Regions from separate parts of the Streptomyces sp. NPDC058373 genome, predicted to be linked through region 1. Evidence: riboswitches for the same ligand, from Rfam matches in the RefSeq annotation. Region 1 holds a riboswitch; the other holds the start of a gene.
What was found. Region 1 has a riboswitch for thiamine pyrophosphate ahead of thiC (phosphomethylpyrimidine synthase ThiC). Riboswitches for the same ligand answer to the same signal wherever they lie in the genome.
Positions count from the first base shown of each region.

Region 2: it holds a riboswitch for thiamine pyrophosphate, as region 1 does, so the genes downstream of both, ACFWMZ_RS13065 (thiamine ABC transporter substrate binding subunit) here and thiC (phosphomethylpyrimidine synthase ThiC) in region 1, are expected to answer to the same signal.

Region 1 covers NZ_JBHXJE010000020.1:67,383-82,285, reverse strand. Annotated here, with positions in the region: gene ACFWMZ_RS14645 (cupin domain-containing protein) at 1-85, shown strand, start outside; gene ACFWMZ_RS14640 (DUF5326 family protein) at 324-539, shown strand; gene ACFWMZ_RS14635 (IclR family transcriptional regulator) at 711-1,529, shown strand; gene ACFWMZ_RS14630 (SsgA family sporulation/cell division regulator) at 1,627-2,064, shown strand; gene ACFWMZ_RS14625 (YibE/F family protein) at 2,109-3,497, opposite strand; TPP riboswitch at 3,569-3,726, shown strand; gene thiC (phosphomethylpyrimidine synthase ThiC) at 3,719-5,512, shown strand; gene ACFWMZ_RS14615 (hypothetical protein) at 5,666-6,595, opposite strand; gene ACFWMZ_RS14610 (metallophosphoesterase) at 6,994-8,061, opposite strand; gene ACFWMZ_RS14605 (LacI family DNA-binding transcriptional regulator) at 8,245-9,366, opposite strand; gene hisC (histidinol-phosphate transaminase) at 9,753-10,835, shown strand; gene ACFWMZ_RS14595 (cytochrome ubiquinol oxidase subunit I) at 11,027-12,535, shown strand; gene cydB (cytochrome d ubiquinol oxidase subunit II) at 12,550-13,551, shown strand; gene cydD (thiol reductant ABC exporter subunit CydD) at 13,640-14,903, shown strand, end outside.
Region 2 covers NZ_JBHXJE010000017.1:31,849-46,751, forward strand. Annotated here, with positions in the region: gene ACFWMZ_RS13055 (phosphatidate cytidylyltransferase) at 1-1,107, shown strand; gene frr (ribosome recycling factor) at 1-1, shown strand, start outside; gene rlmN (23S rRNA (adenine(2503)-C(2))-methyltransferase RlmN) at 1,585-2,697, shown strand; TPP riboswitch at 2,791-2,912, shown strand; gene ACFWMZ_RS13065 (thiamine ABC transporter substrate binding subunit) at 2,993-4,069, shown strand; gene ACFWMZ_RS13070 (ABC transporter permease) at 4,282-5,925, shown strand; gene ACFWMZ_RS13075 (ABC transporter ATP-binding protein) at 5,925-7,043, shown strand; partial or broken gene ACFWMZ_RS13080 (maleylpyruvate isomerase family mycothiol-dependent enzyme) at 7,173-7,973, shown strand; gene ACFWMZ_RS13085 (VOC family protein) at 8,134-8,544, opposite strand; gene ACFWMZ_RS13090 (hypothetical protein) at 8,750-9,925, opposite strand; gene ACFWMZ_RS13095 (ABC transporter ATP-binding protein) at 9,907-10,635, opposite strand; gene ACFWMZ_RS13100 (aspartate aminotransferase family protein) at 11,263-12,642, opposite strand; gene ACFWMZ_RS13105 (Lrp/AsnC family transcriptional regulator) at 12,627-13,115, opposite strand; gene ACFWMZ_RS13110 (gamma-aminobutyraldehyde dehydrogenase) at 13,292-14,737, shown strand.

The DNA of each region.
Region 1 (14,903 bases):
CGTCCCGGCCGGGGTGCCGCACAAGTTCCACCACATCAGCGAGGACCTGCGGGTGATGGTGGTCTTCTCCCCGCCGGAGAGCTGAAGCCTCCCCGCGCCCCCGCGCACCACGTCCGGGTGGACCGGGCCAGGGCGGGAACCCTGGCGGCACCCCGAAGGTTCCCTAGGGGGAGGGTCAGGGAGAGACGGGGGGCGCGGGCGGCCCACCGGGTCCTGCGGCCGCCTAGCATCGAGGAAGACACGGCAGCGCGAGGGCCTACCCGGGCCCGGGCCGCACCGTCGGCCGCGCCACCCGGGCGCGACAGGCAGAGAGGGGACAGGTCATGGGCGCACGCGAGGTATTCGTCGGACTTCCGTGGTGGGTGAAGTGGATCGCCATACCGGTCCTCGCCCTTTTCATCTTCGGTGGCCTCATCGCCTCCGTCGTCGGCTTCGTCGTCGGGCTGCTCTTCAAGATCCTGGTCTTCGTCGCCCTCGTCGGCGGACTCATCTACGTGGTCAGGAAGTTCTTCCCGTCCTCGGACCGGGGAAGCTGGTAGCCGCCAGCACAGAGGCGCGGCGGTTCCTCCACCCGGGGGAATGGCACCCCAAGCGCCGAACCCGCCGCGAGGCCACCCACTACAGTCCGGAATCCGGCGCGAAGGCCCCGTCTTCGCACCGCTCCGGGCGGCCACGCCCGGGGGTTCACGCTCTCCGGGGGTGACCAGACCATGGCCCACGCCACGCCCGCGGACCGACCGGCTGAGTGGTCCACGGGTAGACACCAGGACGACGGCCACGCCGCGCCCACGCTCATCGGCTCCGTCCAGCGGGCGCTGCGGCTGCTGGAAGCCGCCGCCGTCCACGAATGCGGCGCCCCCGCCAAGCAGTTGGCCCGCGAGGCGGGCGTGGCGCTGCCCACCGCCTACCACCTGCTGCGCACCCTGACCCACGAGCGGTACCTCCGCCGGGTCGACGGGGTCTACGTGCTGGGCCCGGCCGTCGGCCGGCTGGACGAGGCGTACGCGCAGCAGAGCCGCCGCCACCTCGTCGACGACGTCTTACGCCACTGGCGCGACCGCCTGGGCGCCCCCGTCTACTTCGCCATGTACCGCGACGGCGAGATCGACCTGGTGGCGACGGCGGACACGCCCGGGAATCCCGCGGTCGCGGAATGGGCCGACTTCCGCGAGACCGCCCACGCCCACGCCATAGGCCAGTGCCTCCTCGCGCAGCTCGACGAGGAAGGCCGCCGGGACCACCTCTCCCGCCACCCCGTCCAGCCGCTCACCCCGTACTCGGTCCCCGACAGCCAGCGGTTACTGCGCCGCCTGGCCGCGACCGAGCGCATGCAGCCGGTCGTGGAATACCAGCAGTACGCGCTCGGCGTGGCCTGTGCGGCGGTGCCGATCACCGTCGGGTCCACCGCCGCCGTCATGGCCGTCTCCCTCCCCGCGGCTCAGACCGACCGCCTGCGGGTCACCACGCAACTCCTGCACCGGGACGTCGGCAGCATCCTGCGGCGACTCCGATTCTCTATCAGCATCTGAAAACTCACTCCTTGTGATCCAATGATGGCGTTCTGCAAGATGCCATGAAGGGCCGGGACGGATTTCGGCCACGTGGCGGCAACTGGCGGGGTAGTCCATGCGCGAGTCAGTACAGGCAGAGGTCATGATGAGCTTCCTCGTCTCCGAGGAGCTCGCCTTCCGCATCCCGGTGGAGCTGCGGTACGAGACCGTCGATCCGTACGCGGTGCGGCTGACGTTCCACCTCCCCGGGGACGCCCCTGTCACCTGGGTCTTCGGCCGTGAGCTGCTGGTCGACGGGGTCCTGGACGCCGCCGGCGACGGCGACGTGCGGGTCTCCCCGGTCGGACAGGAGGCCACCAGAGAGGTGCACATCACCCTCCAGGTCGGCTCCGAGCAGGCGCTCTTCCGGGCCGGGAAGGCGCCGCTGCTCGCCTTCCTCGACCGCACCGACCGGCTGGTCCCGCTCGGCAGCGAGCGGGCGCACGCGGACTTCGACACGCACCTCGACGACGCCCTGAGCCGCATCCTCACCGAGGAGCAGAGCGCCGGCTGAACGGCCGGGCCGGGCCGGACCGAGCCCGGCTCCCGGCCCCCGCCTCAGCGCTTCCTCCGGCGCCCCCTGCCGCCGCGCGCCGCCGGAGCGTTGCCCACGGGCCCCCCTGTGTCCTTGTCCGCCGACACCACCAGCGCCGCCAGCGCCGTCGTCACCGGGACCGAGGCCACCAGGCCGATCGAGCCCACCAGCGTCCGTACGATCTCCTCCGCCACCAGCTCGCTGTTGGCGACCATGCCCACGCTGCTCTGCGCGATGGAGAAGAGCAGCAGCAGCGGCAGCGCCGCGCCCGCGTAGGCCAGCACCAGGGTGTTGACCACGGAGGCGATGTGGTCCCGGCCGATGCGGATCCCGGCCCGGTAGAGCTTGCGCCAGCCCATCGTCGGGTCGGCCTGGTGCAGCTCCCACACAGCCGAGGTCTGGGTGACCGTCACGTCGTCGAGGACGCCGAGGGAGCCGATGATGACGCCCGCCAGCAGCAGGCCGCTCATGTCGATCTCCGGGTAGAGCCCGTGGATCAGCCCGGTGTTGTCGTCCGTGTTGCCCGTCAGGGCCGCCCAGCCGATGAAGAGCGAGCCGAGCACGCCGATCAGGAGCAGCGACACCAGCGTGCCGAGTACCGCCACCGAGGTTCTCGCCGTCAGCCCGTGGCAGAGGTACAGGGCGATCAGCATGATGGCGCTGGCGCCGATCACCGCCACCACCAGCGGGTTCGAGCCCTGCAGGATCGCCGGCAGGATGAAGAGCGTCAGCAGCGCGAAGCTCGCGGCGAGAGCGACCAGCGCCATCAGCCCCCGCATCCGGCCCACCAGCACCACGGCCACGGCGAAGATCGCGGCCAGCAGGGCCAGGGGGAACTTCCGGTCCACGTCGGTCACGGAGTACTGGAGCTCCTCCGGCGCGTCCGGAGCGTAGGCGACCACCACGCCCTGCCCCTGGCTCAGCTTCCGGGAGGCGTCGGGCTGCACGATCTCGGTGAAGGTCCGGCCCGCGTGCGGCCCGGAGGTCACCTCGACGGTGGCCTTCTCGCACTGCCCGGTCGCCTGCTCCTGCGCGGACCGGCCCTCCGGAGTGGAGGTGTCGCCGTTGGGCGGGGGCTGGGAGACGTTCACATCGGCGCAGTCGACCTGTTCCACCTGGGTGACCGAGCCCTGCTCCGTCTGCCGGTCCATGCCGACACCGGTCCGCTCATGCGCGGGAGCGCCACCGGGCCAGAGGACGAGCAACCCCACCACAACGGCGGCGGCGAACGGGATCAGGACGGCCGCGATCACCTTTCGCAGGTGTTTGGAGACCGGGGCGGCCGGGCCGTGGCTGTGGGAGTGCCCGTGGCCGCCCGTCGGCGGCTCCCCGTCGTGCCCCCCGGGGCCGGACGGCGGGCCGCCCGAGGGGGGCTGCGAGGGCGGCGGAGGCGGTGGCGTCGTCGAGGTCACGGGTCGATCATCGCAAGAGTCGGCGAGGCCCACTGTTCAGCACGGCCGACAGGGCGTTAGCGTGGGGCCACCTTTGTACACGCGGGAGCTCGGAGCACCGGGCTGAGAGGGCGCTGACCTCCGCTGGGCGACCGGTCGTCAAAACCGGTCGTCACCAGGGACATCGCTGCGTCGACCGCCGAACCTGTTACCGGGTAATGCCGGCGTAGGGAGTAGGTCTCATGACCACACAGGACGCACGCACGCCTGCCTCGGAACCGAAGAACGAGGCCGGGAAGTCCATCGGCTGGCACAAGGCGTACATCGAGGGCTCCCGGCCCGATCTGCGCGTGCCGGTCCGCCAGGTGCACCTCACCAACGGAAACGCCGTCACCCTGTACGACACCTCCGGGCCGTACACCGATCCGGCGGTGGAGACCGACGTCCGGCGGGGTCTGTCGCCGCTCCGCGAGCACTGGATCACCGCTCGCGGCGACACCGAGGAGTACGCCGGGCGCCCCGTCCGTCCCGAGGACGACGGCATCAAGCACACCAGCCCGCGCGGTGGGCTGCGCAACCTCGACGCGGTCTTCCCCGGCCGACCCCGCAAGCCCCGCCGGGCCGTCCCCGGCCGCACGGTGACGCAACTCGCCTACGCGCGGCGCGGCGAGGTGACCCCCGAGATGGAGTACGTGGCCATCCGGGAGAACCTCGACCCCCGGACCGTCCGGGACGAGATCGCCGCGGGCCGGGCCGTCCTCCCGGCCAACATCAACCACCCGGAGATCGAGCCGATGATCATCGGCAAGCGGTTCCTGGTGAAGGTCAACGCCAACATCGGCAACTCGGCGGTCACCTCCTCGATCGAGGAGGAGGTGGAGAAGATGACGTGGGCGACCCGCTGGGGCGCGGACACCGTCATGGACCTCTCGACCGGCCGGAACATCCACACCACCCGCGAGTGGGTGCTGCGCAACTCCCCCGTGCCGATCGGCACCGTGCCGCTCTACCAGGCGCTGGAGAAGGTCGACGGCAAGGCCGAGGAGCTCACCTGGGAGGTGTACAAGGACACCGTCATCGAGCAGGCCGAGCAGGGCGTCGACTACATGACGGTCCACGCGGGGGTCCGGCTCGCCTACGTGCCGCTGACCGCGCGGCGCAAGACCGGCATCGTCTCGCGCGGCGGGTCGATCATGGCTGCCTGGTGCCTCGCTCACCACCAGGAGAGCTTCCTGTACACGCACTTCGAGGAGCTCTGCGAGATCCTCGCGGCCTACGACGTCACCTACTCGCTCGGTGACGGCCTGCGGCCCGGATCGATCGCGGACGCCAACGACGAGGCGCAGTTCGCCGAACTCCGCACGCTCGGGGAGCTGAACACGATCGCCAAGCGGCACGGCGTGCAGACCATGATCGAGGGCCCGGGCCATGTGCCCATGCACAAGATCAAGGAGAACATCGACCTCCAGCAGGAGATCTGTGAGGAGGCGCCGTTCTACACGCTCGGCCCGCTCACCACGGACATCGCCCCCGCCTACGACCACATCACATCGGGCATCGGCGCGGCGATGATCGGCTGGTGGGGCACGGCGATGCTCTGCTACGTCACCCCCAAGGAGCACCTCGGCCTGCCCAACCGGGACGACGTGAAGACCGGCGTCATCACCTACAAGATCGCGGCCCACGCGGCCGACCTCGCCAAGGGCCATCCGGGCGCGCAGGACTGGGACGACGCCCTCTCGGACGCGCGCTTCGAGTTCCGCTGGGAGGACCAGTTCAACCTGGCGCTCGACCCGGACACCGCGCGGGAGTTCCACGACGAGACGCTCCCGGCCGAGCCGGCCAAGACGGCCCACTTCTGCTCCATGTGCGGGCCGAAGTTCTGCTCGATGAAGATCAGCCAGGACATCGCGACCCGTTTCGGTGACGCGGCCGACCCGGGAGCCTCGCAGGAGGAGATCGAGGCCGGGATGCTCCAGAAGTCGAAGGAGTTCGCGGAGTCCGGCAACCGGGTCTATCTGCCCCTGGCGGACTGAGGCGCGCGGGAGACCCGCGAGGATGTTTCACGTGAAACACCCCAGCGGTCGATGTTTCACGTGAAACATCACCCATGCCGATGTTTCACGTGAAACAGGCGAGCGGCCGGTCGGGCGCGAGGCCCCCGACCGGCCGCTCCGGCCGTCGCCGGTTCACCCGTGCCCAGGACCCTCGCCATCCTGCCCACGGAAGTCGGGGCTGCCGAACCGCGGGCTCTGGTAGGAGGGTCGGGAGTCGGGTCGCTCGGTGCCGCTCTCCGCCGGGCTGCTGAAGCTGGGCCGGCCATAGCCGAGGTGGGGCATGCGGTCCGGGTCCGCCTCGCCGGGCGACCTGCGTCCCGGAACCTCCACCTCGCTCCCGGGCGTCGGCCCGGGCTTCGCCGCCGACGCCTCGGCGAGCGTGGTGTGGAGGAAGGGCAGGATGCCCCGCTCGGTGAGCGCCCGCTCCCAGGCGTCGGAGGCACGCTGCACCTCGCGCCGGAGCGGGTCGGCGGGAACCGGAGCCGTCGGGAAGAGCGCCTTGTGCCGGTGGGCGGTCAGCAGGAGGGCGAGCCCTGCGGCGAACAGGGCGGCCGCCGCGAACGCGGCGAACACCCAGCCCGTCGTGAGCAGGGTCTGCGACAGCGCGGGAGCGGGGTCCAGCATCCGCAGGGCGTAGCCGACCAGCAGGAAGATCAACGCCGCGGTGCCCGCGAGGAGCGGTGCGAGGACCGCCAGGACGGCCAGGGCGCCGGCGCCGGCGGCCTCGGTCATCTGGCTGACGGCGGTGGTGAGCCCGGTGCCGCCGGGGCGCGTGGAGGAAGGATCGTCGCCGGTGGTGGAGCCGGCCGCGCTGGTGGCCTCTCCCAGTTCCTCGCGCAGGGAGAGGAGATGGCGGTACTCGGTCGCCGCGGCCGCGGTGATCACGGCGGTGCCGCCCAGCGCGAGGCGGCGCAGTTCGGGGACGGGGATCCGTCCTCCGGGCCCGGCGGCTGTCGTCCGGCCGCCGTTGCCGTGGGTGATGGTGCGCAGGGCGTCGTCGAGGAGCCGCTCGTACGCGGCGCGGTCCTCGTTCAGCAGGTGCGGAGCGCTGTTCATGTGCATCCCCCGAGGTGTCCGTAGGGCATCGCCGCCCGCGACGTCGCGGGCGGGTCGGTGGAAACGGAGGAGAGCCTGCTACGGATATTCCGATGGTAGAGCGGTAACGGCCTGCGATGACAGGGACTTTGCGGAATTCAGGGACGCGGGCGCCGTCGCCCGGCGCGTCCGCCCGGTGCGCGCGGGGTGGGCGGCGCGGTGGCCGGTGGCGGCGGGTGGCGCGGCTCTCGGCGGGGGGAGCGGCGCCGCGGGAGGCCGGAAACCGGGCGGGTCAGGCCGGTTCACCAGGAGCGCGCGGGCGTAGGCCGCGGGGCGCCCAGGAGCAATCCCGGAAGCGGACCGACCGGGCACCGGGCCTGTCCCGCGGGCGGAGCGTCGCGTACCCGGGGACCGGCCCCGTCGGCTCAGTCCGCGAGCGGCAGGCCGCTGACCAGGAGCTTCCCGGCCATGGTGACGCCGCCGTCGAGGGCGACGGCCAGCCCGTCGGCGTAGACGTGCGGACCGTCGATCTGCGGGCCGCTGTCGGGGGACCCGTCCTCGGAGCCGGATTCCCCGAGCAGGTAGGGGATGGGGCTGTGGCCGTGGACGACGCGGCGGCCACCGTAGACGCCGAGCAGTTCGCGGGCGGCCGAGGCGCCCTCGTCGCGGAAGGCGAACCGCTTGGTGAACTTGCGGAAGAGGTCCCAGCACTCGTCGGCGTCGTTGCGGGTGAGGATGGAGTGGACGGTGTCGTTGACCGCCTCGATGGAGTCGCCGTAGTCCAGGTAGGCCGTGGTGTCCGAGTGGAGGAGCAGGTGGTCGTCCTCCTCCACGATGGCGTCCAGGCGGGACATCCACTGGAGGTGGTGGTCCTCCAGCCGCTCCATGTCGCTCTTCTGCCCGCCGTTGAGGAGCCAGGCGGCCTGGAAGGTGGCCGTGCCGGCGCCGGAGTCGATCGGGGTGTCGCCGAACCGCTTGGCGCCCAGCAGCAGGAGCTCGTGGTTGCCCATCAGGGCCTTGCAGTAGCCCCCGGCGGCCGCGGCCTCCGCGGAGAGCCGCATGACCAGCTCGATCACGCCGATCCCGTCGGGACCGCGGTCGGTGAAGTCACCCAGGAACCAGACCCGGGCGTTGCCCGCCGACCAGTTGCCGTCGGCGTCGACCAGCCCTTGGGCCTGGAGCGCGGCGAGCAGCTCGTCGAGGTAACCGTGGACGTCGCCCACCGCGTAGAGCGGTCCGAGCCCGTCGGCGGTCGCGCGCGGGGCGGTCTCCTCGGGGGCGACGACCACCTGCACGGTGTCGCCCCGGTTGATGACCGGCAGGTCTCGCTGGGTCGGGGTGTAGCCGTCCGGCGGCTCCGCGTCGGAGGGCGTGGACGCGGCCGGAGGCCCCGCCTGCTGGACGTATGCCGGTACCCGGAAGTCACGCAGTGTCGCCGTGCGCACCGTGGGTCCCTGACTGGCCCCCTGAGTCATCGACCCCTCCACCACCATCGCGCCGCCTCTGCACCGGTTCGGACTGCCTGGTCGCAGCGGCCCGCGGTGTCGTCCGCCCATCATAGGAATGAGGATCGCGCTGTGTGGTGCACCAGGGGTGGTGAATAACGCCGAGACCGCTGTTCACCGGGGATTCCTTCCGAATTGGGAGGACTTTTCCCCGGCGCCTGGCCGTGTCGCTCACCCCTGTCCGGAGGAGCGGGGCGGATTGACGGTGATGCTCGGAGAGCGCCGCATCGAGGAGGTGCGGACGATCAGCTCGGTCGGTATCACCTGTTCCACGGGCTGATCCTGGTTGATTCCCTCGATGGCGTCGATGAGGAGCTGGACCACCGCGGTGCCGATCCGGCGCGGTTTGAGGGAGAGCGTGGTGACGGGCGGCTCGGTGCTGGCGTAGACGGTGGACTCGCTGCAGCAGACCAGGAGGAGGTCGTCGGGGACGCGCAGCCCGTAGCGGCGGGCGGCGGCGAGGAGGTCGGTGCCGTTGGGGTCGAAGAGCCCGTAGACCGCGTCGGGCCGGTCGGGGCGGGCGAGCAGCCGGTCGGCGGCGACGGCGCCGGCGCACGGGTCGTGCGCGGGGTACGCCTCCAGCACCGGGTCCTGGCCGATCCGGGCGCACCAGCGCAGGTAGGCGGAGGTCGAGAGGCGGGTGTACATGTCCGTGGTGGTGCCGGTGAGCAGCCCGATACGGCGGGCCCCCGCCGCGGCGAGGTGGTCGAGGATGTCGAGGACGGCGGCCTCGTGGTCGTTGTCGACCCACGCGGTGACGGGAAGGGAGCCCGCCGGCCGTCCGTCGGAGACGACGGGCAGGCCCTGGCGGGCGAGTTCGCGTACCACCGGGTCGTCGTCGGCGGGGTCGACCACCACGGTGCCGTCGAGCGCCACGTTGGACCAGACGTCGACGGGGCTGAGGCGGGAGGTCGCGGGGAGGATCACCAGGGCGTAGCCGCGGGCGAGCGCGGCGGAGGTGGCGGCTCTGGCCATTTCCGCGAAGTAGGCGAACTCCGTGAAGGTGAAAGGTTCATCCCCGTACGTGGTTACGGTCAGACCGATGAGGCCGGACTTGCCCGTACGGAGGGTGCGGGCCGCCGCCGAGGGACGGTAGCCCAGTCGTTCGGCCACCTCCCGGACGTGGCGGCGGGTGGCATCCGGCAGTCTCCCCTTGCCGTTGAGGGCGTCGGACACGGTCGTGATGGAGACGCCGGCGGCGGCGGCCACATCTCTGATGCCGGCTCGCACTGGCCGGCTCCCCCGGCGGGTCGTATCCGCTCGGCTCACCTGGTGCTCCCCTGCTGCTGTCATGGCGAGCCGATAGTAGGGCTCATGGAGGCGGGTGGCCCGGGTGCATATGCAGACGTTGACGGTGACGTTTCTGCATGGTCATCACGGGCCAACGCTGATGTATTGCCAGGTAGTTGGCGGATTCGACCCGATGGTTCGGATGCCCGGAAGGAATGGTCCCGCTTATCGGAAGAGGCAGCGGCCGACCTCCAACTCACCTTCACGAGGGATGCGCGCCACGGCGCAGGCCACCGGCGTGCGACGGATTTTCGCGCGCCCCCTCAGGTCGCTCCGCTCGGTGTGCGGCAGACCACGGACCGTGGTCCTGTGCCCGAGGCCCTGCGCCGGGAAGCCCAATCCTCATAAGGTGAGAAGTATTCGAACCGATGATCATGAGGAGGACCGCGGTGAGCGAGTCGACCCCCACGTTGCGTGCGGAGATGGCGGGCATTCCGGCCTACAAGCCCGGGAAGCCCGCCTCCGCCTCGGAGGGCCCGGCGGCCTACAAGCTGTCCTCCAACGAGAACCCGTACCCGCCGCTCCCCGGTGTCCTGGAAAGCACGCTGGCGGCGGCCGCCCAGATCAACCGGTACCCGGACATGGCGTGCACCACACTGACGGCTGAGCTGGCTGATCGGTTCGGTGTGCCGCGGGAGCACGTGGCGACCGGTACGGGATCGGTCGGTGTGGCGCAGCAGCTGCTCCAGGCCACCTCGGGCCCGGGCGACGAAGTGATCTACGCATGGCGGTCGTTCGAGGCGTACCCGATCATCACGCAGATCAGCGGGGCGAAGTCGGTTCAGGTGCCGCTGGACTCCGGCGAGGTGCACGACCTGGACGCGATGGCGGCGGCGATCACCGACCGCACCCGGCTCATCTTCGTCTGCAACCCCAACAACCCCACGGGCACCGTGGTCCGCCGGGCCGAGCTGGAGCGCTTCCTCGACCGGGTCCCCAGCGATGTGCTGGTCGTGCTGGACGAGGCGTACCGCGAGTTCATCCGCGACGCCGAGGTGCCGGACGGCATCGAGCTCTACCGCGACCGCCCGAACGTCGCGGTGCTGCGGACCTTCTCGAAGGCGTACGGGCTGGCCGGCCTGCGGGTCGGGTTCGCCGTCGCCCACGAGCCGGTGGCGGCGGCCCTGCGGAAGACGGCGGTCCCCTTCGGTGTGAGCCAGCTCGCGCAGGACGCGGCGGTGGCCTCGCTGCGCGCGGAGGACGAGCTGCTGGGGCGGGTCGGCGCGCTGGTCGGCGAGCGGACCCGGGTGGTCGCCGACCTCCAGGAGCAGGGGTGGACGGTGCCGGAGACGCACGCAAACTTCGTGTGGCTGCGGCTGGGGGAGCGGACGGTCGACTTCGCCCACGCCTGCGAGCAGGCCGGGGTCGTGGTCCGGCCGTTCGCGGGGGAGGGCGTGCGCGTGACCATCGGCGAGACCGAGGCGAACGATCTGTTCCTGAAGGCGGCCGAGGGCTTCCGCAAGAACGGCTGACGCGAGCGGCCGACCGGCTGCCTGGAGGCGGGGTTCCCGATAAGGGGGCCCCGCCTCTTTCGCTTGTCAGGTGGTAGGACATAATGCTTGTGAATGTGAACGCGTTCACAAGCGCATCCCGTTTTCCGCCTCTTTGCGGTGGATCAAGGGGGCGAAGTGGACGCCGTTCGCGGGTGATCCAAGGAGGAGACGTGGATCTTGCACTGGCGCCGGAAACCCTGTCGCGTTGGCAGTTCGGCATCACGACCGTCTACCACTTCCTTTTCGTCCCCCTGACGATCTCGCTCGCCGGACTGACCGCCGGGCTCCAGACCGCATGGGTGCGGACAGGCAAGGAGAAGTACCTCAAGGCGACCAAGTTCTGGGGCAAGCTTTTCCTGATCAACATCGCCCTGGGAGTCGTCACCGGCATCGTCCAGGAGTTCCAGTTCGGCATGAACTGGTCGGACTACTCGCGCTTCGTCGGGGACGTCTTCGGTGCCCCGCTGGCGTTCGAGGCGCTGATCGCCTTCTTCTTCGAGTCGACCTTCATCGGCCTGTGGATCTTCGGCTGGGACAAGCTGCCGCCCAAGATCCACCTCGCCTGCATCTGGATGGTCTCGATCGGCACCATCCTCTCCGCGTACTTCATCCTGGCCGCCAACTCCTGGATGCAGCACCCCGTCGGCTACCGCATCGACGAGGTCACCGGCCGCGCCGAACTCACCGACTTCTGGCTCGTGCTGACCCAGAACACCGCGCTGGCGCAGTTCTTCCACACCATCGCCGCGGCCGTCCTCACCGGCGGCGCGTTCATGGCGGGCATCGCGGCCTACCACCTGATGCGGAAGAAGCACATCGACTCGATGCGGCTCTCGCTCCGCCTCGGCCTGGTCACCATCGCCGTCGGCGGACTGCTCACCGCGGTCAGCGGCGACACCCTCGGCAAGATCATGTACGAGCAGCAGCCGATGAAGATGGCCGCCGCCGAGGCGCTCTGGGAGGGCGAGGGGCCGGCTCCCTTCTCCCTCTTCGCCGTCGGCGACGTCGACAAGGGACACAACGTGGTCGCCGTCGAGGTACCCGGCCTCCTCTCCTTCCTCGCCCACAACAACTTCACCGACCACGTGCCCGGCATCAAGGACATGAACGCCGAGTACCAGGAGAAGTACGGACCCGGCGACTACCGGCCCAACATCCCGGTCGCCTACTGGGGCTTCCGCTGGATGATCGGGTTCGGCATGGCCTCCTTCGGCGTCGGGCTGCTCGGGCTCTGGCTCACCCGGAAGAGGTTCCTTCTCCCCCCTCACCTGCGGACCGGCGAGGACGAGGTACCGAACCTCGTGCTCTTCCGCAACAAGGTGCTCGGCCCCCGGCTCAGCCGCCTCTACTGGCGCCTGACCCTCTGGACGCTCGCGTTCCCACTGATCGCCAGCGCCTGGGGATGGATCTTCACCGAGACGGGCCGCCAGCCCTGGGCCGTCTACGGCGTCCTGCGCACCTCCGCCGCCGTCTCCCCCGGCGTCTCCCAGGGCGAAGTCCTCACCTCGATGCTCATCTTCACCCTGCTCTACGCGGTCCTCGCCGTCATCGAGGTCAGGCTGCTCGTGAAGTACGTCAAGGCCGGACCGCCCGAGCTGACGGAGGCCGACCTCAATCCGCCCAAGCAGATCGGCGGCGACGCGTCCGACGCCGACCGCCCCATGGCCTTCTCGTACTGAGGGAGCGCTGAGGTATGGAACTCCACGACGTCTGGTTCGTCCTGATCGCCGTCCTGTGGACCGGCTACTTCTTCCTGGAAGGCTTCGACTTCGGAGTCGGGGTCCTCACCAGACTGCTCGCCCGCGACCGGCGGGAGAAGCGGGTCCTCATCAACACCATCGGACCCGTCTGGGACGGCAACGAGGTGTGGCTGCTGAGCGCCGGCGGCGCGACCTTCGCCGCCTTCCCCGACTGGTACGCCACCCTCTTCTCCGGCTTCTACCTGCCGCTGCTGCTCATCCTGGTCTGCCTCATCGTCCGTGGGGTCGCCTTCGAGTACCGGGCCAAGCGGAGCGATGAGCGCTGGCAGACCAACTGGGAGCACGCCATCTTCTGGTGCTCCCTGCTCCCGGCCTTCCTCTGGGGCGTCGCCTTCGGCAACATCGTGCACGGCGTGGCGATCGACGCCGACAAGGAGTACGTCGGCGGCGTGCTCGACCTGCTCAACCCGTACGCGCTGCTCGGCGGCCTTCTCACCCTCACTCTCTTCACCTTCCACGGCACGGTGTTCGCCGGGCTCAAGACGGTCGGGGAGATACGGGAGCGGGCACGCAAGCTGGCGCTGCGGCTCGGCGTGGTCACCGCGGCGGTCGCCGTGGGCTTCCTCCTCTGGACCCAGGCCGACCACGGGAAGCCCGCCGGGGCCGTCCTGCTGGTGATCGCCGTCGGCGCGCTGCTCGCGGCTCTCGTCGCCGTGGCCAGGAGCCGGGAAGGGTGGGCCTTCGCCCTCTCGGGGCTGACCATCGTCGCCGGGGTGGCGATGCTCTTCGTCTCGCTCTTCCCCGACGTGATGCCCTCCACCCTGGACCCGGCGTGGAGCCTGACCGCGGCCAACTCCGCCTCAAGCCCGTACACGTTGACGATCATGACCTGGTGTGCGGGCATCGCGACCCCTGTGGTCCTCCTCTACCAGGGGTGGACGTACTGGGTCTTCCGCAAGCGCATCGGCACGCACCACATAGCCGAGGCCCACTGACCGCTCACGCGGAGGCCGGAGCGTCCGGCTCCAGCCTCCGCGCCGGGCGGCGTCCCCGCCGTCCGGCCGCCCCCGGAGGGTGTTTCACGTGAAACCGATCGACCCGCGACTCCTCAGGTACGCCCGCGCCACCAAGTTCTTCCTCGTCGCCGTGGTGGTCCTCGGCGCGGTCGGCGCCGGGCTGGTCATCGCGCAGGCCATGCTCCTCGCCGAGCTGATCGTCTCCTCCTTCGAGCAGCGCTACGACACCGGTGACCTGACCGCACCGCTCCTGGCCCTGGCCGCTGTCGCCCTCGGGCGCGCCCTGGTCTCCTGGCTGACCGAACTCGCCGCTCACCGGGCCAGCGCCGCCGTCACCTCGGAGCTGCGGATGCGGCTGGTGGAGCGGGCCGGGCGGCTCGGTCCCGGCTGGCTCGGGGGGCAGCGGACCGGTTCCCTCATCGCCCTCGCCACCCGGGGCGTGGACGCTCTCGACGACTACTTCGCCCGGTACCTGCCGCAGTTGGGCCTCGCCGTCGTCGTACCGGTGGCGGTGCTGGCCCGGATCGTCACCGAGGACTGGGTCTCCGCGGCCATCATCGTCGCCACCCTCCCTCTCATCCCGATCTTCATGGCGCTCATCGGCTGGGCGACCCAGTCGCGGATGGACCGGCAGTGGGGACTGCTGTCCCGGCTCTCCGGCCACTTCCTGGACGTGGTCGCGGGACTGCCCACCCTCAAGGTCTTCGGGCGCGCCAAGGCGCAGGCGGAGTCGATCCGCCGCATCACCCACGACTACCGCAGGGCGACCCTGCGGACCCTGCGGATCGCCTTCCTCTCCTCCTTCGCCCTGGAACTGCTCGCCACGCTCTCGGTGGCCCTGGTGGCCGTCACCATCGGCATGCGGCTCGTCCACGGAGACATGGAGCTCTACGCCGCGCTCGTCATCCTGGTGCTGGCCCCCGAGGCGTACCTGCCGCTGCGACAGGTCGGCGCGCAGTACCACGCGGCGGCGGAGGGGCTGGCCGCGGCCGAGGAGGTCTTCGCCGTACTGGAGACGCCTCTGCCGGACACCGGGAAGCGGGCCGCACCCGCGGGCGCCCTCTCCTTCGAGGGAGTGACCGTCCGCCACCCGGGCCGGAGCGCCCCTGCCGTACGGGAGGTCGACTTCACGGTGGCGCCGGGGGAGACGGTGGCCCTCGTCGGCCCCAGCGGCTGCGGCAAGACGACGCTGCTCCAGGCCGTCCTGGGGTTCGTCACCCCGTCGGAGGGCCGGATCACCGTCGGCGGGACCGACCTGGCGGAGATCGACCGGGAGCAGTGGCACCAGCGCATCGCCTGGGTCCCGCAGCGTCCGCAGCTCTTCGCCGGGA
Region 2 (14,903 bases), on a different contig from region 1:
ATGAACGACTCCTCCTGGGGCGCACCGTCGCATGCCGGGTACGCGGGTCCGTGGCCGACGCCAGGCCAGGGACCCGTCCAGGGGGCCGCTACGGCGGGTCCCGCGTACGATGCCCATGAAGCCCAGCAGACTCGGCCCATGCCCATCGTGCCCGAAATGCCGGACCTGCCTGCCGACGGTGGGAAGCGGGACGGCCGACCCGACGGCGCCCGGCCGGGCGCACCGCTGTTCCGTGACGAGACGCCGCAGGAGCCCATGCCCGCCGCCACGCCGCCCCCCGCACCGCAGAAGAAGAGCGCGGGGCGGGACCTCGGCGCAGCGATAGGGGTCGGCGTCGGCCTTGGAGCGGTGATCGTCGCGTCGCTGTTCATCGTGAAAGCGGTGTTCATCGGGGTCATAGCGGTCGCCGTCGTCGTCGGCCTGTGGGAGCTCACCACGCGCCTGGCGGAGCGTAAGGACATCCACGCGCCGCTGGTGCCGCTCGCCGTGGGCGGGGCGGGCATGGTCGTCGCCGGCTATGTGTGGGGCCCCGAGGGTGCCTGGGTCGCCATGGCTCTCACGGCGCTCGCCGTGCTCCTCTGGCGGATGACGGCGCCTCCTGAGGGATATCTGAAGGACGTCACGGCGGGCGTCTTCGCGACGTTCTACGTACCGTTCCTCGCGACGTTCGTGGCGCTCATGCTGACGGCCGACGACGGTGCGCAGCGCGTGATCACCTTCCTCATCCTGACCGTGGTCGCCGATACCGGCGCCTACGCCGTCGGCTGGCGATTCGGCACTCACAAGCTGGCCCCCCGCATCAGCCCCGGGAAGACCCGGGAAGGGCTGTTCGGGGCGGTCGGGGCTGCCATGGTCGCCGGTGCCCTGTGCATGCAGTTCCTGGTCGATGGCGGAGCCTGGTGGCAGGGGCTGCTGCTGGGGCTGGCAGTCGCGGTCAGTGCCACGCTCGGTGACCTCGGGGAATCGATGATCAAGCGGGACCTCGGCATCAAGGACATGGGCACGCTGCTGCCGGGGCACGGCGGGATCATGGACCGCCTGGACTCACTGCTGCCGACGGCGCCTGTGGTGTGGGCGCTGCTGGTGCTGTTCGTGGGAGCCGGCTGACCGGCCGATGATGTGGATGGGGACGGGGCGGCGCCTCTGGGTGCCGCCCCGTCCGGCGTTTTGCGGTGCTGCTGTGCCGGGTGGGGCAGGGCTTGAAGTCGCTGCTACGGATTCCGGGGGGGCGTACGTGAAGCGCGTGAAGCGGCGCGTGCGCGACGTGCGCGACGTGCGTGATGCCGCGGAGGTTGGGCCTCGCGACGGTGGGGGCGCCGCACGGCGCTCGGCTCGCCTGGGACAACGGTGCGGGCGCCCCGTCCCTGGCCCCGTCGCAGGGCGTTTCCGCAGGTCGCGCGCCCCGTGCGGGGCGCGCCCCGGAGGCGGGAAGGCGGCGGGAAAGGACCGCCCGGCAGTCCGGTTACCCTGGAAGAGCCCGCGCCGTCCAGTAGCGGGCCTTTTCCTGCCCCGCACCGTCGGACGATGCCGCGCCGCGTCTCCGCGGGTGCCCCGGCCTTCGCCGTCCTGAGGAGTCTTCCGCCCATGGCACCGCCCGCACCCGGAGTGCTCACCTTTGTCGCGCCCCGCGGAGCCAAGAAGCCGCCGCGGCACCTCGCCGACCTCACCCCCGCCGAGCGCAAGGAAGCCGTGGCCGCGATCGGTGAGAAGCCGTTCCGCGCCAAGCAGCTTTCGCAGCACTACTTCGCGCGCTACGCGCACGACCCGGCGGAGTGGACCGACATCCCCGCCGGCTCCCGCGAGAAGCTGCGCAGCGAGCTCCTGCCGGACCTCATGTCGGTGGTCCGGCACATCTCGTGCGACAACGACACCACCCGTAAAACCCTGTGGCGGCTCCATGACGGAACCCTCGTCGAGTCGGTACTCATGCGCTACCCGGACCGGGTGACCATGTGCATCTCGTCCCAGGCCGGCTGCGGCATGAACTGTCCGTTCTGCGCCACGGGGCAGGCGGGGCTGGACCGCAACCTCTCCACGGCCGAGATCGTGCATCAGATCGTCGACGGGATGAGGGCACTGCGGGACGGCGAGGTGCCCGGCGGCCCTGCCCGCCTGTCCAACATCGTCTTCATGGGCATGGGCGAGCCCCTCGCCAACTACAACCGGGTCACCGGCGCGATCAGGCGCCTCACCGACCCCGAGCCGGACGGTCTCGGGCTGTCGCAGCGCGGTATCACGGTCTCCACCGTCGGCTTGGTCCCGGCCATCCACCGTTTCGCGGACGAAGGATTCAAGTGCCGCTTGGCCGTCTCCTTGCACGCGCCCGACGACGAACTGCGTGACACGCTCGTTCCCGTCAACACCCGCTGGAAGGTCCGCGAGGTCCTCGACTCCGCCTGGGAGTACGCGGAGAAGTCGGGACGGCGGGTCTCTATCGAGTACGCCCTGATCCGCGACATCAACGATCAGGCGTGGCGTGGTGACCTGCTCGGGCGGTTGCTGAAGAACAAGCGCGTGCACGTCAACCTGATCCCGCTCAACCCCACGCCGGGCTCCAAGTGGACCGCCTCGCGGCCCGAGGACGAGAAGGCGTTCGTCGAGGCCATCGCCTCCCACGGAGTGCCGGTGACGGTTCGCGACACCCGGGGCCAGGAGATCGACGGGGCCTGTGGGCAGCTCGCCGCGACGGAGCGCTGAGCGTCCCGTCCGCGTCGTCTTCGTTCTGTACGGGGCGGAGGCGCCGTTCGGTCACGGGGCCCTCGCGCGAGTATCCTGACCTCGAACACATGCATATTCCGACAGGGGAGCGCCACAGCGCTGAGAGTGCGGCACCACGTGATGCACGTAAAGGCCGCAGACCCTCTGAACCTCGCCCGGGTCATTCCGGGTAGGAAGTTCGGACCACTCAAGCTGTTGCGCCTTGCCCTGGCGCCGGTTCGCCGGCACCAGGGCAAGGCCGCGTCTCTTCCTGGCCTATCCAGGAGGAAAATCAGTGCCCACCACACGAAACGTCGCCAGGACCGCGTTGGCGTCGTGTTTCGGCCTGGTCGCCGTGGCGGCCTGCGGTTCCGGCGGCGCCGACGAGGCACAGTCGAAGCAGGTCACCCTGATCACGCACGATTCGTTCAACGTGTCCAAGGACGTCCTGGCCGACTTCAAGAAGCAGACCGGCTACACCGTCAAGGTGCTGAAGAGCGGGGATGCCGGCCAGGCGGTCAACCAGGCCGTTCTCTCCAAGGACAACCCGCAGGGGGACGTCCTTTTCGGCGTCGACAACACGCTGCTCTCCCGCACGATCGACAACGGCGTCTTCGCCCCGTACCAGGCGAAGGGGCTGGACCGCGTCTCGAAGGAGTACCAGCTCGACGCGGAACACCGGGTGACACCGATCGACACCGGCGACATCTGCGTCAACTACGACAAGAACTACTTCGCCGACAAGAAACTCGATCCGCCACGCACCTTCGAGGACCTCGCCGACCCCAAGTACAAGAACCTCCTGGTCACCGAGAATGTCGCGACGTCCTCGCCGGGGCTCGGCTTCCTGCTCGGAACCGCGGCCGAGTTCGGCGACGAAGGCTGGCAGGGGTACTGGAAGAAGCTCAAGGACAATGGCGTGAAGGTCGTCGAGGGCTGGGAGCAGGCGTACAACGAGGAGTTCTCGGGCTCCGCGGGAGGCAAGAAGGCCGGAGGCGACCGGCCGCTCGTCGTCTCGTACGCGTCCAGCCCGCCGGTCGAGGTGCTGTACGCCGACCCTCAGCCCGACGAGGCGCCCACGGGGGTGCTGACCGACACCTGCTTCCGGCAGATCGAGTTCGCGGGGCTCCTCGACGGGGCGAAGAACCCTGAGGGCGGGAAGAAGCTGCTGGACTTCCTGATCGGCAGGACGTTCCAGGAGGACCTGCCGCTGCAGATGTTCGTCCGGCCTGTGGCGGACGACGCGAAGCTGCCCGAGCTGTTCACCGAGTTCGGCGCGGAGGCGGACCGTGCGCGGTCGCTGGACCCGAAGAAGATCGCCGACAACCGTGAGGCGTGGGTCAAGTCGTGGACCTCGCTTGTGGTGAAGTGACGGAGCGGCACGCCGCGCCGGGCGCCGCGCGCGGCCCCCAGAGCGGCCCCGTCCGCGGCGTGACCGCGGTGGACGGGGCAGGCAAGGCCCGTCGTCCGGGGGGCGGCACGGCGCAGACCCCGCGCGGTCCGCGACGGGGCGGGCCGCGCCTGCGTCGTCGCGCCGTCGCCGCAGGTGGCGCGCGCCGTGGCCGCTGGACGCGAGCCGCCCTGATGGCCGTCCCCGTGATCTTCTTCGGGCTCTTCTTCGCGTACCCCGTCGCCGCCATCGTCGGCCGGGGTCTGCGGCAGGACGGGACCTGGCAGTTCGCCGCGCTGGGCGACGTACTGGGCGACCCGGACATCGGTCAGGTGCTCTGGTTCACCCTCTGGCAGGCCCTCGCGTCGACAGCACTGACCCTGGCCGTCGCCATGCCGGCCGCGTACGTGTTCGCCCGGTTGGAGTTCCCCGGCAAGGGGCTGCTGCGCGCCGTGGTCACGGTGCCCTTCGTCCTGCCCACGGTGGTGGTCGGGACCGCGTTCCTGGCACTCCTCGGACGCGGCGGCCTGCTGGACGACCTGTGGGGCCTGCGCCTGGACACCACAGTCTGGGCCATCCTCCTGGCCCACGTCTTCTTCAACTACGCCGTCGTGGTGCGTACCGTCGGAGGGCTCTGGGCACAGCTCGACCCGCGGCAGGAGGAAGCCGCGAGGACGCTCGGCGCGTCGCGCTTGCGGGCCTGGCGCACCGTCACGCTGCCCGCCCTCGGGCCCGCCGTCGCGGCCGCCGCCCTGATGGTCTTCCTGTTCACGTTCACCTCGTTCGGTGTCGTGCAGATCCTGGGCGGGCCCGGCTTCGCGACGTTGGAGGTGGAGATCTACCGGCAGACCGCGCAGCTCCTCGACCTCCCCACCGCCGCCGTCCTCACGCTGGTGCAGTTCGCTGCCGTCGGGGCGATCCTCGCCGTGCACGCCTGGACCGTGCGGCGCCGCGAGACCGCGCTGAGCCTGGTCGACGCGGCACAAGCCGTCCGGCGCGTCCACGGGGCGGGGCACCGCCTCCTGCTGGGCTTCGTGCTCGGCACCGTCGCCGTACTGATCCTGCTGCCCCTCGGGGTCCTGGTGGAGCGGGCTCTCGACGCCCCGGGCGGATACGGGCTGAGCTACTTCCGCGCCCTCACGTCGGCTGACGGCGGGGCGTTCCTCGTGCCGCCGGTCGACGCCATCGGCAACTCCCTGCGGTACGCCGCCGTGGCGACCCTCATCGCGCTGGTCGTCGGGGGCCTCGCCGCCGCGGCGTTGACGCGGCGTGCGGGGCGGTTCACCAGGGGATTCGACGCTCTGCTGATGCTCCCGCTGGGGGTGTCCGCGGTGACGGTGGGGTTCGGTTTCCTCATCGCCCTCGACGAGCCCCCGCTGAACCTTCGCGCCAGTTGGATCCTGGTCCCGCTCGCCCAGGCGCTCGTCGGAGTACCGTTCGTGGTGCGCACCATGCTGCCCGTGCTGCGCGCCGTGGACAGCCGCCTGCGCGACGCGGCCGCCGTCCTGGGCGCTTCACCGTGGCGGGCCTGGCGAGAGGTTGACCTGCCACTGGTACGCCGGGCGCTGTTGGTCGCCGCCGGGTTCGCCTTCGCCGTGTCGCTCGGCGAGTTCGGCGCGACCGTCTTCATCGCGCGCCCCGACAACCCGACGCTACCGGTGGCCGTGGCCAGGCTGCTGGGCCGCGCCGGCGACCTCAACTACGGACAGGCCATGGCTCTGTCCACGATCCTCATGATCGTCTGCGTCGTCTCGCTGCTGCTCCTGGAGCGGGTCCGCCCGCCGTCCCGCGGGACGGGCAGCGCCGGGGCGCCACTCGACCGAACCGGAGCGTTCTGATGGCCGATGAACCACGGCGCGCGGACGGGCACCGTACCCGCACCGAGGCGCCTGCCGCGCAGACGGAGCGGGACGCCGCGCGCCCCGTGGCGCCGCTGCTGGAGCTGGACGGGGCGTCGGTGCGCTTCGACGGGGCGCCGCACGCCGCGCTCGGCGCGGTCGACCTCCAGGTGGATGCGGGCGAGATCGTCTGCGTGCTGGGGCCGAGTGGAAGCGGTAAGTCCACACTGCTGCGCACGGTGGCGGGGCTCCAGGAGCTCGATGCGGGGCGGGTGCTGCTGGAGGGGAGGGACCAGGCAGGCGTTCCGGCGCACCGGCGCGCCGTGGGGCTCATGTTCCAGGACCATCAGCTCTTCCCGCAGCGCGACGTCGGCGGCAACATCGCCTTCGGGCCCCGAATGCACGGGGCGACGCGCCAGGAGCAGAGCGACCGGGTGGCGGACCTGCTGCGGCTGGTGGGTCTGCCCGGAGCCTCGGGCCGCGCCGTCAGCACGTTGTCCGGCGGCGAGCAGCAGCGGGTGGCCCTGGCCCGCGCGCTGGCGCCCCGTCCGCGCCTGCTGATGCTCGACGAGCCGCTCGGTCAGCTCGACCGCAGCCTTCGGGAGCGCCTCGTGGTGGAACTGCGCGAGCTCTTCGCCACCCTCGGGACGACCGTGCTGGCGGTGACGCACGACCAGGGGGAGGCGTTCGCCCTGGCCGACCGGGTGGTGGTGATGCGCGAGGGGCGCATCGCCCAGTCGGGCACGCCGCTGGAGGTGTGGCAGCGGCCGGTCGACGCGTTCGTGGCCCGGTTCCTCGGTTTCGACAACCTCGTCGAGGCCACCGTGGCCGACGGCGCGGCAGACACGCCCTGGGGCGAACTGGCCGTACCGCCCGGGGCGCCGCGGGGGAAGCGGGAGGTACTGATCAGGCCCACCGGTGTCCGCCTCGTGGAGGTGGGGCGCGGTCTTGCCTGCACCGTGGCTGCCCGGACCTTCCGGGGCACGCACGTCTCGCTCCGCCTGGAGCCCGCGACAGGGCCGGAGCTGGAAGCCGCGTGCACCTTGCGGGAGGCGCCGGAACCCGGGGCGGAGGTCGGAGTCGTCTTCGACCAGGACGACGTGGTCGTCCTGGGATAAGAGCAGGCCGGCGCCTTCGCCGGGAGGGTGGTGGCCCGCCGCTATGCGATGGCGCGCGCCCGTACGGTGCCGTACGGGGCGGCGTGATAATGCCGTGCCGGTCAGCGGGGCCGCGGCTACGCTCCGGCCATGACAAGCACGGATCTTTCTACGACCGGTACTGCGACGAAGTGAACGTGCAGACGGCACTGCTGCGGCAGGCCATGGCGGGAGCTGATCTCCGGGCACGCGTGCCCACGTGCCCGGAGTGGACGCTGCGCGAACTCGCGGTGCACGTGGGCGGTGCGACGCAGTGGGTGGACGAGATCGCACGCGGCCGAGCGGCGGCCGAGGTGCCGGAGGAGGCGGTCCCCGCGTTCACGGGGCCGCCCGCCGCGGACGGGCCCGGGGCCTTGGATGCGTGGTTGGCTGAGGGAGCCGAGGCGGCCGCGGAGGCACTGAGGGAAGCGGGGCCCGGGCGGAAGAGTGGACCTGGTCCTGGGATCAGAGCTCCAGCTTCTGGGCGCGGCGGCTCACCCACGAACTCCTCGTCCACCGCGCCGACGCCTGCCTCGCGGCCGGCGCGCCCTTCACGGCCGACGCCGAGCTGGCCTCGGATGCCGTGGACGAGTGGCTGGAGATCGTCGCGTACGTGCAGCGGAGTGTCCCGGGCGATCCCGCCGCCCAGCTACGGGGCGACGGGCGCACTCTGCATCTCCACGCGACGGACGGGGCGGGCGGCGTACGGGGGGAGTGGCGCGTCGAGCTCACCGACGAAGGGTTCACGGTGAGCCCGGATCACATGGAGGAGGCCACGGTGGAGCTGCGCGGGCCGATGACGGAGCTGACGCTCGGCTTCTATCGCCGCATGCCCGTGACCGGTGGACGCCTGGAGGTGCGGGGCGATCGTTCGCTCCTGGACTTCTGCTGGAGCGGGCGACTTTCGAGTGAGGCGAGGGGCGACGTCGCGCCGTGGCTGCTGGGTCGCGGGGCGCGTGGGACGAGCCGTCCTTGCTCGCCCCGTCGCTCCGATGGCGCGGATGGCGATGCCCCGTCACCCGCGCCGTCCATGGCTTGACGGGCGGCCCGTGCGCCTCACTCTGACGCTCGCTCAGCCTTCGACGACCGACGGGTCCATCCAGACGACCTCGAAGTGGTGGCCGTCCGGGTCGAAGAAGGCGCGGCCGTACATGAAGTCGCCCTCCTCCTGGGCCTCACCGGCGGGGGAGCCGCCGGCGGCGATGGCCTTGTCGACGAGCTCGTCGACCTTCTCCCGGCTCTCGGCGCTCAGCGCCAGCAGCGCCTCGACCGTCTGGGAGGAGTCCGCGATCTGCTTCTTGGTGAACTGGCCGAACCGTTCCTTCGTCATGATCATCAGCACGATGGTGTCGCTGATCACGACGGACGAGGTGGTGTCGTCGGAGAACTGCTCGTTGAGGGAGTACCCCAGCTCGGTGAAGAACTTCTTCGACGCTTCCAGGTCGTGCACCGCGAGGTTGACGAAGATCATCTGCTGGTACATGGCTGTCCCCACTGATAGGCGGAGGACGGGGTGGCCGTCCCTCCTGCGGCGCAGGTGACCCGGAGGTTCCTGCGTTTCATGGTGGTAGACCAGGCTCGGCCGCGGAACTCATCGATGAGGCGGTACGGACGTGCCGATTTCTTCGCCACAGGGCTGGGCGTGGGATGTCGGCGGGCGGCGGGACCATGCAGCGGCCCAGCACGACTCACCCGCGGAGCGGAGCCGCCGCCAGGGTGGCCGCCGCCCAGGTGAGCGGGACGAACACGACCACCAGCGTCAGGGCCCGGAGCGCCGCCGCGTTGCGCAGCGCGGAGGCACGGGCGCCCAGCCGCAGCAGCGCGGCATTGGCCGACGCGCGCGACCTCCTGGCCTCGACGCCGGCGCTGAGCAGGGTCGCGAGTGCGCAGCCGGCCACCAGCACGCCACCGAGCGCGGTCAATGGCCCGGCGGCGGAGGCACCGGTGCCCGCCCCGTGGAGTGCGGTGGAGGCGAGCGCGCCCGACGCCACGGCACAGACCACGCCGAGGGGACGGCCGATCCGGGTGGCCTCCTCCTGGAGGCCGCGCCCGGCGAGCAACCGCACCGCGCCTGGCTTCGCCGATTGCAGCAGCCGTCCGCAGAGATGGGTGAGGCCCGGTCCGGCGAGCGCCAGCCCCAGCGCGGTGAGGGCCCAGCCGAGTACGCCGCCGAACGCGCTCGACTCCGCGCCGCCCGGCAGCGGAACGTCTGTCCCGTCACCGCGCGACGTACCTCCCGTTGCCCAGGTCTCCACCGCCAGCCCCGTGGCGAGCAGGGCGACGCCCCAGGGGAGCCCCGTCGGCACGGGCAACGGGGCGGCCGGCTCCGTCCGCGGGGTGGACGGAGCGGACTCCCCCTCGCGGGGACGCAGCGCCAGGGCGCTGGCCGTCGACGCCACGACCGGCACGACCGCCAGCAGGGTCAGCGCGGCGGCCAGAGGCAGCGGCTGGTCCGCGGCCAACATGTCGGCGGCCGCCCCGTCGAACGGCAGCCCCGTCAGATCGCCCCGCAGATGGAGGAAGAACAGCAACGCGACCACGGAGCCGAGGAGGCTGGACAGCGCCGTGGACACCGCGGCGAGCCCGGCCAGCGCCGCGGGCCCCAGTCCGAGGGAGGAGAGGCCGTCGCGGGGGCGCGTGGCCGGGTCGTTGCGGGCCATGGCGACGGCGAAGTACACCGTTGCGGTGAGCGGTACGAGGCACCAGGCGAGCCGGAGCAGGGCGCCGCCCGCCCCGGGGTGCGCCAGAGCGTGGCTCAGGGCGCTCAGCATGAGGAAACCCGTGCCCGCCGACGCCGCGGAGACGAGGAGTCGGCCGCAGAGGACGAACGGGTGGGCGCCGCGGGTCAGACGGAGAGCGAGCACGCTGCCCGGCCTTCCTGCTCGGGGGCGTCGGGAGCGCCGTCGGTCCGGCCGTCGCTCAGCCGCACTTCGCGGTCGGCGACGGACGCGGTGTCCGGGTCGGCGGTCGCGATGACGACCGTGATGTCGTGGGAACGCGCCGCCGAGACCAAGGCGCGCAGCGCGTGGTCCCTTGTGGGACGGCGCAGTGCGATGGTGGGCTCGTCGGCGAGGATGGCGTCGGGATCCATGGCGATGGCCCGCGCGATGCAGACGTGCTGGCGCTGTGCGTAGGCCAGGGCGTGGGGGCGCTTGCGCGCCACCGCTCCGAGATCGAACTGGTCGAGCCACTCCATCGCGGCGTTCTTCGCGGCGCGCCGCGGCGTACCGCGCAGGAGTAGGGGGAGCGCGGTGTTCTCCCAGGCGCTGAGTTCCGGGACGAGATGAGGCTCCGAGTCGATCCACCCCAGGTGTTCGCGCCGGAAACGCTCCCGCTGCGACGGCGTGAGGCTGTGGACCGGCATGTCGTCGAACCACACCTCGCCCTCGTCGGGGGTGATCTGGCCGGAGAGGCACCGCAGCAAGGTGGTCTTCCCGCACGCCCGGGGCCCCGTGACCGCGAGGATCTCGCCCGCGCGCACCCCGAGCGTGATGCCTGCGAGGGCGGGAGTGCCGTGATGCGCGTGGTGTAGGCCGACGGCTCGCAGTAGGTCGTCGTCGGGTGGGGCCGCCATGGTGACACCTCGGTTCCGTGAGCACGGTGCGGCCGACGCGGCTCCGCGGGCCCACGGGGCGGGGCAGATGCGGTGCACGGGGCGGTCGCCCTACGGAAGGGAACCTAGGGACGCCGCGCGCGGAGCATCGCACGCACACGGCCCGATGCCGCACGTTCCCACTCGAACGGGTGGCGTCGGGCCGCCGGGGGAGAGGGAGGCGGGAGTACGCCGTACGCGGCTACGGGGCGCGCTGTAGCAGGGGCGCGCAGCGGGGCGGGCGTCGTGCCTGCGACGGGACGGGGCGGTACGGGGTGGCGCCGCCCAGTGCCCCGTACGAGACGGGCCGACCTGCACTGTGCGTAAGGGGTGACGTCCGGCGAGGGGCCTCGCGTCCAGGGGCTCCCGCACCAGAGGAGGCCCCCGCAGGGGGGCGGTAAGGAATGACGGCGCGCAGCGCCCCGTATCGGATGAGCCGCTTGGTCCGTCTGGCGCGGCGCCCGCCCAGCTGAGCCGCAACCCTCGAAGCATAGTAAGGAGTGACGTCGCGCAGCACCCCATACCTAACGTCGCCCCGCCCGGACGCCCCACTTAACGGGGCGCGCCCCGCACGGAGCCCGCCCCGCACGGGGCGCACCCCGCAACACCTCAGAGCTTTGTCCAAGCCTCCGTAAGTACCCCTCGGAGGATCCCCTCGATCTCGTCGAACGTCGACTGGTCGGAGATCAGCGGCGGGGCCAGCTGGATGACCGGGTCGCCGCGGTCGTCGGCGCGGCAGTACAGGCCGTTGTCGAAGAGCGCCTTGGAGAGGAAGCCGTACAGGACGCGCTCCGTCTCCTCGTCGGTGAACGTCTCCTTGGTGGCCTTGTCCTTGACGAGCTCGATGCCGTAGAAGAAGCCGTTGCCGCGGACGTCGCCGACGATGGGCAGGTCGTGCAGCTTCTGGAGAGTCGAGAGGAAGTTGTTCTCGTTGTCGAGGACGTGCTGGTTGAGGCCCTCGCGGTCGAAGATGTCGAGGTTGGCCAGGGCGACCGCGGAGGAGACCGGGTGGCCGCCGAAGGTGTACCCGTGCAGGAAGGTGTTGTCGCCCTGGTAGAAGGGCTCCGCCAGGCGGTCGGAGATGATGCAGGCGCCGATGGGTGAGTAGCCCGAGGTCATGCCCTTGGCACAGGTGATCATGTCCGGGACGTAGCCGAACTTGTCGCAGGCGAAGGTGGTCCCGAGCCGTCCGAACGCGCAGATGACCTCGTCGGAGACGAGCAGCACGTCGTACTGGTCGCAGATCTCGCGGACCCGCTGGAAGTAGCCGGGCGGCGGCGGGAAGCAGCCTCCGGCGTTCTGCACCGGCTCCAGGAAGACGGCGGCGACGGTCTCCGGGCCCTCGAAAAGGATCTGCTGCTCGATCTGGTCGGCGGCCCAGCGACCGAAGGCCTCGGGGTCGTCACCGAAGAGCGGCGCGCGGTAGATGTTGGTGTTGGGCACCTTGTGCGCGCCCGGCACCAGCGGCTCGAACGGGGCCTTCAGCGCGGGCAGTCCGGTGATGGACAGCGCGCCCTGCGGCGTGCCGTGGTAGGCGACGGCACGCGAGATGACCTTGTGCTTGGTCGGCTTGCCGGTCAGCTTGAAGTACTGCTTCGCCAGCTTCCACGCCGTCTCGACGGCCTCGCCGCCGCCGGTGGTGAAGAAGACCTTGTTCAGGTCGCCCGGCGCCTCGTGGGCCAGCCGCTCGGCGAGCTCGACCGCCTTGGGGTGCGCGTACGACCAGATGGGGAAGAACGCCAGCTCCTGCGCCTGCTTCGAGGCGGCCTCGGCCAGTTCGGTGCGGCCGTGTCCGGCCTGTACGACGAAGAGCCCCGCCAGTCCGTCCAGGTAGCGCCGCCCCTGGTCGTCGTAGATGTAGGTGCCCTCACCCCGCACGATGGTGGGAACGGGCGCGCTCTCGTACGACGACATGCGCGTGAAGTGCATCCACAGGTGGTCGTACGCGGTTCGGCTGAGGTCCTTGCTCACGGCTATCGGGTTCCCCACATGTAGGTCTGCTTCTTGAGCTTCAGGTAGACGAAGCTCTCGGTGGAGCGCACGCCGGGGAGGGCCCGGATGCGTTTGTTGATCGTCTCCAGGAGGTGGTCGTCGTCCTCGCAGACGATCTCCACCATCAGGTCGAAGGAGCCCGCGGTCATCACCACGTACTCGCACTCGGCCATGGCCGACAGCGCCTCGGCCACCGGGTCGAGGTCGCCCTCGACGTTGATGCCGACCATCGCCTGGCGGCGCAGTCCCACGGTGAGCGGATCGGTCACCGCGACGATCTGCATCACGCCCTGGTCGAGCAGCTTCTGGACGCGCTGCCTCACGGCTGCCTCGGAGAGGCCGACGGCCTTCCCGATCGCGGCGTACGGGCGGCGCCCGTCCTCCTGGAGCTGCTCGATGATTGCCAGGGACACGGCGTCGACGGACGACGAACCGCTCCCGTTCCTGGAGTCTGCGCTTCGACTGGCCACGACCTCACTGTGCACGAGGTCTCGTCGTTTTCGCAAGGCGGTACCGATGTAATTCGTTGTCGCCGCGTCTCTCAGGTACCGATTTCGCAGATACTGAGGGTTGGCTATGTTGAAAACGTCGCCGTACGGATTAGGGTGGGTGTCTCATCCACTGGACATCCGACAGGAGGCCGGCAGTGACCGAGCTGGGACAGCCGCGCACGCTACGCAACTACATTGCCGGGGAGTTCAAGGACGCCGCCGACGGGCGTACGACCGAGATCATCAACCCCGCCACGGGGGAGGTCTACGCGACCGCGCCGCTCTCCGGCCAGGCCGACGTCGACGCCGCGATGGAGGCCGCCGCAGCGGCCTTCCCCGCCTGGCGCGACACCACCCCGGCCGAGCGGCAGAGGGCGCTGCTGAAGATCGCCGACGCCTTCGAGGAGCGGGCCGAGGAACTGATCGCCGCGGAGTCGGAGAACACCGGCAAGCCGCTGGGCCTGACCCGGAGCGAGGAAATCCCTCCGATGGTCGACCAGATCCGGTTCTTCGCGGGCGCCGCGCGGATGCTCGAAGGACGCTCCGCCGGGGAGTACATGGAGGGCCTCACCTCCTTCGTACGCCGCGAGCCGATCGGCGTCTGCGCGCAGGTCGCCCCGTGGAACTACCCGATGATGATGGGTGTCTGGAAGTTCGCCCCGGCGCTGGCCGCGGGCAACACCGTCGTCCTCAAGCCGTCCGACACCACCCCCGCGTCGACCGTGCTGATGGCGGAGATCATCGGCTCGATCGTGCCCAAGGGCGTCTTCAACGTCATCTGCGGCGACCGCGACACCGGCCGCGCGATGGTCGAGCACCCGACGCCCGCGATGGCCTCCATCACGGGCTCCGTACGCGCCGGTATGCAGGTGGCCGAGTCCGCGGCCAAGGACCTCAAGCGGGTTCACCTGGAGCTGGGCGGCAAGGCGCCGGTCCTCGTCTTCCAGGACGCCGACATCGCCCAGGCCGCCTCGGGCATCAGCGAGGCCGGGTTCTTCAACGCGGGCCAGGACTGCACCGCGGCCACCCGCGTCCTGGTCCACGAGTCGGTCCACGACGACTTCGTGGCCGCTCTCGCCAAGGCCGCCGCCGACACCAAGACCGGCCGGCCGGACGACGAGGACGTGCTGTACGGCCCGCTCAACAACGCCGACCAGCTCGCCAAGGTCTCCGGCTTCGTCGACCGCCTCCCGGCCCACGCCAAGGTCGAGGCGGGCGGCCACCGGGTCGGTGACAAGGGCTACTTCTACGCCCCGACCGTGGTCAGCGGCCTCAAGCAGGACGACGAGATCATCCAGAACGAGGTCTTCGGCCCCGTCATCACCGTCCAGTCCTTTCGCGACGAGGACCAGGCCCTCGCCTACGCCAACGGCGTCGAGTACGCCCTGGCCTCGTCCGTCTGGACCAAGGGCCACGGCCGCGCCATGCGCCTCTCGCGCCACCTCGACTTCGGCTGCGTGTGGATCAACACCCACATCCCGCTGGTGGCCGAGATGCCGCACGGCGGATTCAAGAAGTCCGGTTACGGGAAGGACCTGTCGGCGTACGGCTTCGACGACTACACGCGCGTCAAGCACGTGATGACGTCGCTGGAGGGCTGAGCCCCGGCGACGTGGTGAAGCAGTACGGCCGGCGCCGCCCCGTTCGCGGGGCGGCGCCGGTGTGTTCGCGGGGCGGGGCGTGCGCGTTTGCGGGGCGGCTCGGCGGGGCTGGGCGGCGCCGCGTTTGCGCAGGTACGGGGCGGCGTACGGGGCGGGGCGCGCCTGG